DNA from 3 places in the Kluyvera huaxiensis genome. Region 2 is predicted to be linked to each of the others. Evidence: riboswitches for the same ligand, from Rfam matches in the RefSeq annotation. Region 2 holds a riboswitch; each other region holds the start of a gene.

Region 1 (3,208 bases), on a different contig from region 2:
AGCCCGCTAACACGGTATGCACACCGTTACGGTGACGAACGTGCTGGGCAAGGAGAATGGAATCATCGCGGCGAATGGCGACAATAATGCAGGGAGCAATTTGCGGGTAGTAGCGTTCGCGGCAGTGACTACAGAGCATCGCCCATTCGGTTTTGCTCGGATGCATGGTGTGGCCACAGTAGCCGCAGAATTTGTGCGAGCGATAAAACTCCGTCAGCTGCACGCCGCGCCCGGCAAGCTGGAACAGGCCGACGTCCTGATCGAGCACCTGGCGCACCGATCCCATATCATGGCGGCGCGATTGTTGAACCAGCCACACCGGGGATCCTTCCCATTCACCAATCTGCAGCGCGCGCTGCCCCACAAGATCGAAATTTACCGCTTCGCCATGTGGTATTTCGCCACCGGGCAACCATAATTTTTGTTCGTGGCTGACTATCCACCAGCCGCGATCCAATTTTTCAATTATACGATCCATATCTCTTGCGCAACCTTTGCTTCACAGGCATGTTATTAACATTATTATTACATTTTGACGTGAGCAGATTTTAATCTTAACGATGCGGGGGTCAACCTATGCTAAACCAGTTAGAGAGCCTGACAGAGCGTGTAAAAGGACACCATAGACTGGTCGACCGCTGGCTGAATATTCGTAAGCACCTGCTCGTGGCTTACTACAATCTGGTTGGCCTTAAGCCTGGCAAAGAATCGTTCATGCGTCTTAACGAAAAAGCGCTCGATGATTTTTGCCAGCGTCTGGTCGACTACCTTTCTGCCGGTCATTTCAGTATTTATGAACGTATTATCCATAAAATGGAAGGCGACAGTCCGCTTTTAAACGCGACGAAGATTTGGCCACAGCTGGACGCCAACACGCAGCTGATTATGGATTTCTACGACTCCACTCTGGAAAACGCCATCGATCAGGATAACTGCTATGAGTTTCAGCAGGCGCTGTCCGACATCGGCGAGGCGCTGGAAGCCCGCTTCCGGCTGGAAGACAAATTGATAATGCTGGCTTTTGAAACGCTCGAGCAGGGTGAATTAAAACGGCCGGCTTGAGATTTGCGGCATTAACGAGTAGTTTACATTCATTACCTCTCATCTGAGGTTACTTCTTGTCGGAGTGCCCAGTGCGCAAGCACGGGCTGAGACCGTTAATTCGGGATCCGCGGAACCTGATCAGGTTAAGACCTGCGAAGGGAACAAGAGTCGTGCCGATTACACAAAATCATTCAAGTTGCATCAAGGCAGCAACTGAGAGAATCCTCAGGAGCTTACTAAAGTAAGTAACTGGGGTGAACGAAGGCAGCCAACGCAGCGGCAGCCTGAATGATAAAGTGTAATCATCTCTTGCTTCATCCGTCGTCTGACAAGCCACTCCTTACTTTTTTTGGAATGAGCTATGTCTGCCACAACTAAACCATCCCGTCGCGAACAGCGCGCCCAGGCCCAACACTTTATCGATACGCTGGAAGGCACCGCTTTCCCGAACTCAAAACGCATTTACATTACCGGCTCGCAGCCGGATATCCGTATTCCCATGCGCGAAATCCAGCTCAGCCCGACGCTGATTGGCGGATCAAAAGACAATCCGCAGTTTGAAGAAAACGAAGCCGTTCCGGTCTACGATACCTCCGGCCCGTATGGCGATCCGGACGTGGCGATTAATGTTCAAAAAGGTCTGGCCAAGCTGCGCCAGCCGTGGATTTCCGCACGTAACGACAGCGAAGAGTTAAACGACCGCAGCTCGGCCTACACCAAAGAGCGCCTGGCCGACGACGGCCTGGATGAACTGCGTTTTACCGGTTTACTGACGCCAAAACGCGCCAAAGCAGGCCAGCGCGTGACTCAGTTGCACTACGCCCGTCAGGGGATTGTTACCCCGGAGATGGAGTTCATTGCCGTGCGCGAAAACATGGGCCGCGAGCGCATCCGCAGCGAGGTGTTACGCCACCAGCATCCGGGGATGAGTTTTGGCGCACGCCTGCCGGAAAACATCACCGCAGAATTTGTCCGCGATGAAGTCGCCGCCGGGCGCGCGATTATTCCTGCCAACATCAACCACCCGGAATCGGAACCGATGATCATCGGCCGTAACTTCCTGGTGAAAGTGAATGCCAACATTGGCAACTCCGCCGTGACCTCTTCGATCGAGGAAGAAGTTGAAAAACTGGTGTGGTCTACGCGCTGGGGTGCGGATACGGTGATGGATCTCTCAACCGGACGCTATATTCACGAAACCCGCGAATGGATCCTGCGGAACAGCCCGGTACCGATCGGTACGGTGCCGATCTATCAGGCGCTGGAGAAGGTGAACGGGATCGCCGAAGATCTCACCTGGGAAGCCTTCCGCGATACCCTGCTGGAGCAGGCCGAACAGGGTGTAGACTACTTCACCATCCACGCGGGCGTGCTGCTACGCTACGTGCCGATGACCGCCAAACGTCTGACCGGCATTGTCTCACGCGGCGGTTCTATCATGGCGAAGTGGTGCCTCTCTCACCACAAAGAGAACTTCCTCTTTGAACACTTCCGCGAAATCTGCGAAATCTGCGCTGCCTACGACGTTTCTCTGTCGCTGGGCGATGGCCTGCGTCCGGGCTCCATTCAGGATGCCAATGACGAAGCGCAATTCTCCGAGCTGCATACGTTGGGCGAGCTGACCAAAATCGCCTGGGAATATGACGTACAGGTGATGATTGAAGGTCCGGGACATGTGCCGATGCAGATGATCCAGCGCAACATGACCGAAGAGCTGGAACACTGCCACGAAGCGCCGTTCTATACCCTCGGGCCGTTGACTACCGATATCGCACCCGGTTACGACCACTTCACCTCCGGTATCGGCGCGGCGATGATTGGCTGGTTCGGCTGTGCGATGCTGTGCTACGTCACGCCAAAAGAACACCTCGGACTGCCGAACAAAGAAGACGTGAAACAAGGGCTGATTACCTACAAGATCGCCGCCCACGCCGCCGATCTGGCCAAAGGCCATCCGGGTGCACAGATCCGCGATAACGCCATGTCGAAAGCGCGCTTCGAATTCCGCTGGGAAGATCAGTTCAACCTGGCGCTCGACCCGTTCACCGCCCGTGCTTACCACGATGAAACGCTGCCGCAGGAGTCAGGCAAAGTTGCCCACTTCTGCTCCATGTGCGGGCCGAAATTCTGCTCGATGAAAATCAGTCAGGAAGTCCGTGACTAC
Region 2 (3,208 bases):
CTTGAAATAATTTTCGGTTGATTAGCGATGGCGCGGTGTTTGTCGGAGATGGCTGTTATCCGGCTCTTCGCGGATAGTGGCCTTCGATATTTCTTCATTTATCGCCTCCTCTAAATGACTCTTTTCATTGTATAGTGGCCTGAACCTGTACTATCTTTAACCATGAGTGCAGGGCGTAGTAGCGCTAATGGGCGACAGATAACTATCGTAAACATAGTTGTACTTATTCTTATATTCAGGCCATTAATTTCTCTATGGAATCGAATTCTCACGCGCCGTTGAGCAGTTTTATCGATCTCATGCTGGATGCTGTTTTTGCCGTTGATGCTCATGCCAATATCGTTTTTGCGAGTGCGTCATGCGAACGTATTTTTGGCTATACGCCGAAAGAAATGATTGGCAAAAACATGTTTGACATGATGCTACCGGAAGATCGGGAAATAACCCGAAACTCGGTGGTGGCCGTCATGTCGGGTAATCCTCAGTTTCATTTTGAGAACCGTTACGTTCATAAGCATGGGCACGTGGTGAATATCATGTGGTCTGCACGTTGGTCAGAGGCCGATCAGTTGCGTATCGGCGTGGCTCGCGATGTCACCGAGCGTAAACGATCCGAATCATTACAGTCCGCGCTTTATTCCATTTCCGAAGCTGCGCATACCGCTGAGGATTTACTCAAGCTATTCCAGCGTATTCATGAGATTGTCGGCACGCTGCTGCCCGCCGATAACTTTTCGGTCACGCTCTACGACGATGAAACGGCTCAACTGAGCTTCCCCTATCACGTGGATGAGTTTCTGGAGACACCCGATCCTTTCACCTTGATCCCCGGAACGTTGTATGCCGAGGTGATTCATACCGGCCAACCGCTGCTGCTCACGCCAGAGACCACGGCTGCTCGCCTGGAAGAACTGCACATCTCCTTTGGTATGAATCCGCTATGCTGGCTGGGCGTTCCGCTTAAGTCGCATAAAGGCACGATTGGTGTCCTGATGGTCAAAAGCTACCCGGGCGGGGTGTGCTACAACGAGCGGGATCAGGAGCTACTGCAATTTGTGTCGACACAAATCGCGACGGTCATTGAGCGTCAGCAGATGCAGGCTCGGTTGCAGCATATGGCGCAGTACGATCAACTCACCGATCTGCCAAACCGTAGCTTATTGCACGACCGCCTGAAATCCGCGCTTTCGACCGCTCGCGGCGAGCACGGTCAATTATCCTTGCTGTACATTGATCTCGACAAATTTAAACAGGTCAACGATACGCTGGGTCATGGTATTGGGGATCTGCTGCTGCAAGAGACCGCCTTGCGTCTCAAATCTTGTGTGCGCGAATCGGATACCGTTGCCCGTGTCGGTGGCGATGAGTTTGTGATTTTGATTCAGGGGACGTTACTACCCCAATTTTCGGCCCTGGTGGCGGAAAAGATTGCCGATGCCTTCAATGCGCCATTTATTCTTGATGGCCACCGTTTGACCATCATGCCCAGCATCGGGATCGCACTTTATCCGCAACACGGTAGCGACGAGCGCCAGCTTGTCGAATATGCCGACAAAGCTATGTATTTAGCCAAAAATGGCAAGCGGTAATCGATGGTTTATCAGCGGCACCGGTAGCCTTTAGCGCTTGTCTGCCGGGCTTGCTGCTGGCATTATCCTCATTACGATTAACGGAAGGTTAATCGTAATCAATTGATTTTGATTTGAATGACTCGGGGTGCCCCATCAATGATGGGCTGAGAAATACCCGTACCACCTGATCTGGATAATGCCAGCGTAGGGAAGTCAGAGACCGACTGGTCATTGCTTCTTCGCGTTATGGCAGGAGCAAACCATGCAAGCCGACCTGCTTAGTCCCGCGCAACGAATCCGCGTTGCACACCTTCTTCATCAACACGCCCCCCTTGTCCACTGTATGACCAATGACGTCGTGCAGACCTTTACTGCCAACGTGCTGTTAGCGCTGGGCGCATCGCCCGCTATGGTGATTGATGCCGGTGAGGCCGCGCAGTTTTCCGCCATTGCCAGCTCGCTGTTGGTAAACGTGGGAACCTTAACCCAGCCGCGCGCGCAGGCGATGCGGGCAGCCGTTGAAAGCGCCAATCGTAGCGCTACGCCGTGGGCGCTCGATCCAGTAGCGGTCGGGGCGTTGAGTCTGCGCAGCGATTTTTGCCGCGAGCTATTGCTTTTGCATCCGGCGGCCATTCGCGGCAACGCTTCGGAAATCATGGCCCTGGCAGGGCTGAGTTCCGGCGGACGCGGTGTGGATACCACCGATACCGCCGCCGCCGCGCTTCCCGTCGCACAGTCTCTGGCGCGAGAAAGCGGGGCGATTGTGGTCGTGACGGGGGAAGTTGATTACATCACCGATGGTCAGCGCACGCTGGCAGCCCAGGGCGGCGATCCGCTAATGACGCGAGTTGTCGGCACAGGTTGCGCGCTGTCGGCGGTGGTTGCGGCATGCTGCGCCTTGCCGGGCGACCGGCTGGAAAACGTTGCTGGCGCCTGCGCGCTGATGAAATACGCCGGACAACAGGCGGCGAACGGCCGTGGGCCGGGGAGCTTTGTTCCCGCGTTCCTTGATGCGCTGTATGCCATAAATGAGGAGACAGCCGTATGAAACGGATTAATGCATTGACCATTGCCGGAACCGATCCCAGCGGCGGCGCGGGCATTCAGGCGGATCTGAAAACCTTCTCCGCGCTGGGCGCATACGGCTGTTCGGTAGTCACCGCGCTGGTGGCACAGAATACGCGCGGCGTGCAGTCGGTCTACCGTATTGAGCCCGATTTTGTTGCCGCCCAGCTCGACTCGGTATTCAGCGATGTGCGCATCGATACCACCAAAATCGGCATGCTGGCGGAGACCGATATCGTTGAGGCGGTAGCCGAGCGACTGGCGCGCTATCGCATTCAAAATGTGGTGCTGGATACGGTCATGCTGGCAAAAAGCGGCGACCCGCTTCTGTCTTCCTCGGCGGTGGAAACCCTGCGGCAGCGCCTGCTGCCACAGGTGTCGCTGATTACGCCAAACCTGCCGGAAGCGGCGGCATTGTTGGATGCGCCGCATGCGCGCAACGAACGCGAAATGCTCGAACAGGGGCGCGCGCTGCGGGCAATGGGCTGTGACGCGGTGCTGATGAAAGGCGGTCATCTGGACGACGCGCAAAGCCCGGACTGGCTGTTTACCGCTGAGGGCGAGATGCGCTT
Region 3 (3,208 bases), on a different contig from region 2:
CGAAAGCTATTATTGGCTTAATATAGGGATTAATAAATTGCTGAGTTTTTAGCGGGAGTTCCTCTTTTATGCCTTCAGGTCGACTGCAACAACAATTCATCCGCTTATGGCAGTGCTGCGAAGGGAAATCGCAGGAAACCACGCTGAATAATCTGGCCGAACTGCTGAGCTGTTCCCGCCGCCATATGCGTACCTTATTGAACACGATGGAGGCGCGCGGCTGGCTCACCTGGGAGGCGGAAGTCGGGCGCGGCAAGCGCTCCAGGCTCACCTTCCTCTACACCGGGCTGGCATTGCAGCAGCAACGCGCGGAGGATCTGCTGGAGCAAGACCGGATCGATCAGCTGGTACAACTGGTTGGCGATAAAGCGGCGGTACGCCAGATGCTGGTGTCGCATTTAGGCCGCAGTTTCCGTCAGGGGCGGCATATCTTACGCGTGCTTTACTACCGCCCGATGCACAATTTACTGCCCGGAACGGCACTACGACGCTCGGAAACCCACATTGCACGGCAAATATTTAGCGCGTTGACCCGGGTAAATGAGGCAAATGGGGAACTGGAAGCCGATATTGCGCACCATTGGCAGGCTATTTCCTCATTACACTGGCGGTTTTATTTGCGTCCTGGCATTCATTTCCATCACGGACGCGAACTGGAGATGGACGACGTCATCGCTTCGCTGCACCGCAGCATGACGCTGCCGCTGTTCTCCAATATTGCGCGCATCGACTCCCCGACCGCGTGGACGCTGGATGTGCATCTGCATGAGCCCGACCGCTGGCTGCCTTTGTTGTTAGGCCAGGTATCGGCAATGATCCTGCCGCGCGAGTGGCAATCGCTGCCCGATTTCTCCCGCATACCGGTCGGTACCGGCCCGTATGCAGTGGCACGCAACAACCTGAACCAGCTTAAGATCCACGCCTTTGATGACTACTTTGGCTTCCGTGCTTTAATTGATGAAGTTAACGTCTGGGTGCTACCGGAAATTGGGGAAGAGAATAACTGCGGTCTGACGCTCCAGGGCACCACGCAGAGCGAAAAAGCGATCGAGAGCCGGCTGGAAGAAGGCTGCTACTACCTGTTATTCGATGCCCGCAGCCCACGTGGTAGCAATCCGGCGGTGCGTCAGTGGCTGAGCCACATATTTCACCCCAACAATCTTCTCTACCACGCGGGCGATCAGCACCAAAGCCACTGGTTTCCAGCCTATGGACTGCTGCCGCGCTGGCACCATGCGCGCAGTCAAGCCTGCGAGAAACCGGCCGGACTGGAGTCAGTCACCCTGACCTATTACCGGGAGCACGTCGAACACAAAATCATCGGCCTCATCATGCAGCAGCTGCTGGCGGAACATCAGGTCACGCTGAACATTCAGGAAGTGGAATACGACGAATGGCATCGGGGCGAGGTGGTGAGCGATATCTGGCTTAACAGCGCCAACTTCACCTTGCCGCTGGATTTCTCGTTATTTGCCTATCTGTATGAAGTACCGCTAATTCGCCACTGCATTCCCATCGACTGGGAGCAGGATGCGGCGCGCTGGCGGGCGGACGATCTCCCGCAGGCCGACTGGTGCCAGCAATTGCTGGCAAATCAGTGCGTAGTACCGCTAATTCACCACTGGCTGATGATCCAGGGGCAGCGCAGTATGCGCGGCGTGCGCATGAACACTTTAGGCTGGTTTGACTTTAAGTCGGCCTGGTTTGCTCCCCCGGATCCGTAGAACCGGATAGGATCGCGCTTAAGGCTTTTGATTTATTCACGTAATCATTACAATGTGCCGTTCTCAACGGGGTGCTAAAAAAGCATACACGAAATCATTTGAGTTGCATCAAGGCGGCGAACGAGTGCTGCCAGCAGCTCGAAGGATGAAGTGTATGGGCTGAGATAATACCCGTCGAACCTGATCCGGATAATCCCGGCGAAGGGATTTGAGGCTCACTCAAAATCCTTTGCCACCAATATACTAAAGGTGCAAAGTGTTCAAAAAATTACTCCCCCTGCTGGTGCTGGTTGCCGCTCCGGCCTTCGCTAAACCGGTCCTGACGGTTTATACCTATGACTCCTTTGCTGCCGATTGGGGCCCGGGTCCTGCGGTGAAAAAAGCCTTTGAAGCCGACTGTAACTGCGAACTGAAGTTCGTGGCGCTGGAAGATGGCGTGTCGCTGCTGAACCGTCTGCGAATGGAAGGCAAAAACAGCAAGGCCGACGTGGTGTTAGGGCTGGACAATAACCTGCTGCAGGCCGCTACCGACACCAAACTGTTTGCCAAAAGCAACGTTCCTGCCAGCGCGGTGAGCGTCCCGGGCGGCTGGACTAACGACACCTTCGTGCCGTTCGATTACGGCTACTTCGCCTTCGTCTACGATAAAAACAAGCTGAAAAACCCGCCTAAGAGCCTGAAAGAGCTGGTTGAAAGCGACCAGAAATGGCGCGTGATTTATCAGGACCCGCGCACCAGCACGCCGGGCTTAGGCCTGCTGCTGTGGATGCAAAAAGTCTACGGTGACAAAGCGCCGGAAGCCTGGCAGAAACTGGCAGCCAAAACCGTCACCGTCACCAAAGGCTGGAGCGAAGCCTACGGTCTGTTCCTGAAAGGGGAAAGCGACCTGGTGCTGAGCTACACCACCTCTCCGGCGTATCACATTATCGAAGAGAAGAAAGATAACTACGCGGCAGCGGCCTTTACCGAAGGACATTATCTGCAGGTGGAAGTGGCCGCGAAAACCGCCGCCAGCAAACAGCAGAAACTGGCAGACGAGTTCCTGAACTTTATGGTCTCCCCGGCGTTCCAGAACGCCATCCCGACCGGCAACTGGATGTATCCGGTTACCCAAGTCACGCTGCCCGAAGGCTTTAACAGCCTGGTGAAACCACAAACCGCGCTGGAGTTCACCCCGCAGCAGGTTGCAACCGAACGTCAAAACTGGATTAACGCATGGCTTCGCGCAGCCAGCCGCTAATTCCACGCTGGCTGTACCCAGGGCTCACGGCCACCGCGTTGATGGTGGCCGTCGCCCTGGCGGCGTTTCTAGCGCTGTGGCTCAACGCGCCAGAATTTTCGTGGTCGGCGCTGCTCAGTGATAGCTATCTCTGGCACGTGGTGCGCCTCTCCTTCTGGCAGGCGTTTCTTTCGGCGCTGCTGTCGGTTATCCCAGCCATTTTCCTCGCGCGGGCGCTGTATCGACGCCGCTTCCCAGGCCGACA

What was found. Region 2 has a riboswitch for thiamine pyrophosphate ahead of thiM (hydroxyethylthiazole kinase). Riboswitches for the same ligand answer to the same signal wherever they lie in the genome.
Region 1: another riboswitch for thiamine pyrophosphate. It lies ahead of thiC (phosphomethylpyrimidine synthase ThiC); the one in region 2 lies ahead of thiM (hydroxyethylthiazole kinase).
Region 3: another riboswitch for thiamine pyrophosphate. It lies ahead of thiB (thiamine ABC transporter substrate binding subunit); the one in region 2 lies ahead of thiM (hydroxyethylthiazole kinase).

Annotation. Positions count from the first base shown of each region.
Region 1 covers NZ_JBEFLV010000031.1:10,786-13,993, forward strand. Annotated here, with positions in the region: gene nudC (NAD(+) diphosphatase) at 1-478, opposite strand, end outside; gene rsd (sigma D regulator) at 577-1,062, shown strand; TPP riboswitch at 1,113-1,222, shown strand; gene thiC (phosphomethylpyrimidine synthase ThiC) at 1,406-3,208, shown strand, end outside.
Region 2 covers NZ_JBEFLV010000006.1:185,230-188,437, reverse strand. Annotated here, with positions in the region: gene ABOC97_RS08780 (hypothetical protein) at 1-98, opposite strand, end outside; gene ABOC97_RS08775 (sensor domain-containing protein) at 255-1,589, shown strand; TPP riboswitch at 1,703-1,799, shown strand; gene thiM (hydroxyethylthiazole kinase) at 1,834-2,619, shown strand; gene thiD (bifunctional hydroxymethylpyrimidine kinase/phosphomethylpyrimidine kinase) at 2,616-3,208, shown strand, end outside.
Region 3 covers NZ_JBEFLV010000007.1:150,227-153,434, forward strand. Annotated here, with positions in the region: gene sgrR (HTH-type transcriptional regulator SgrR) at 69-1,724, shown strand; TPP riboswitch at 1,782-1,949, shown strand; gene thiB (thiamine ABC transporter substrate binding subunit) at 1,981-2,964, shown strand; gene thiP (thiamine/thiamine pyrophosphate ABC transporter permease ThiP) at 2,940-3,208, shown strand, end outside.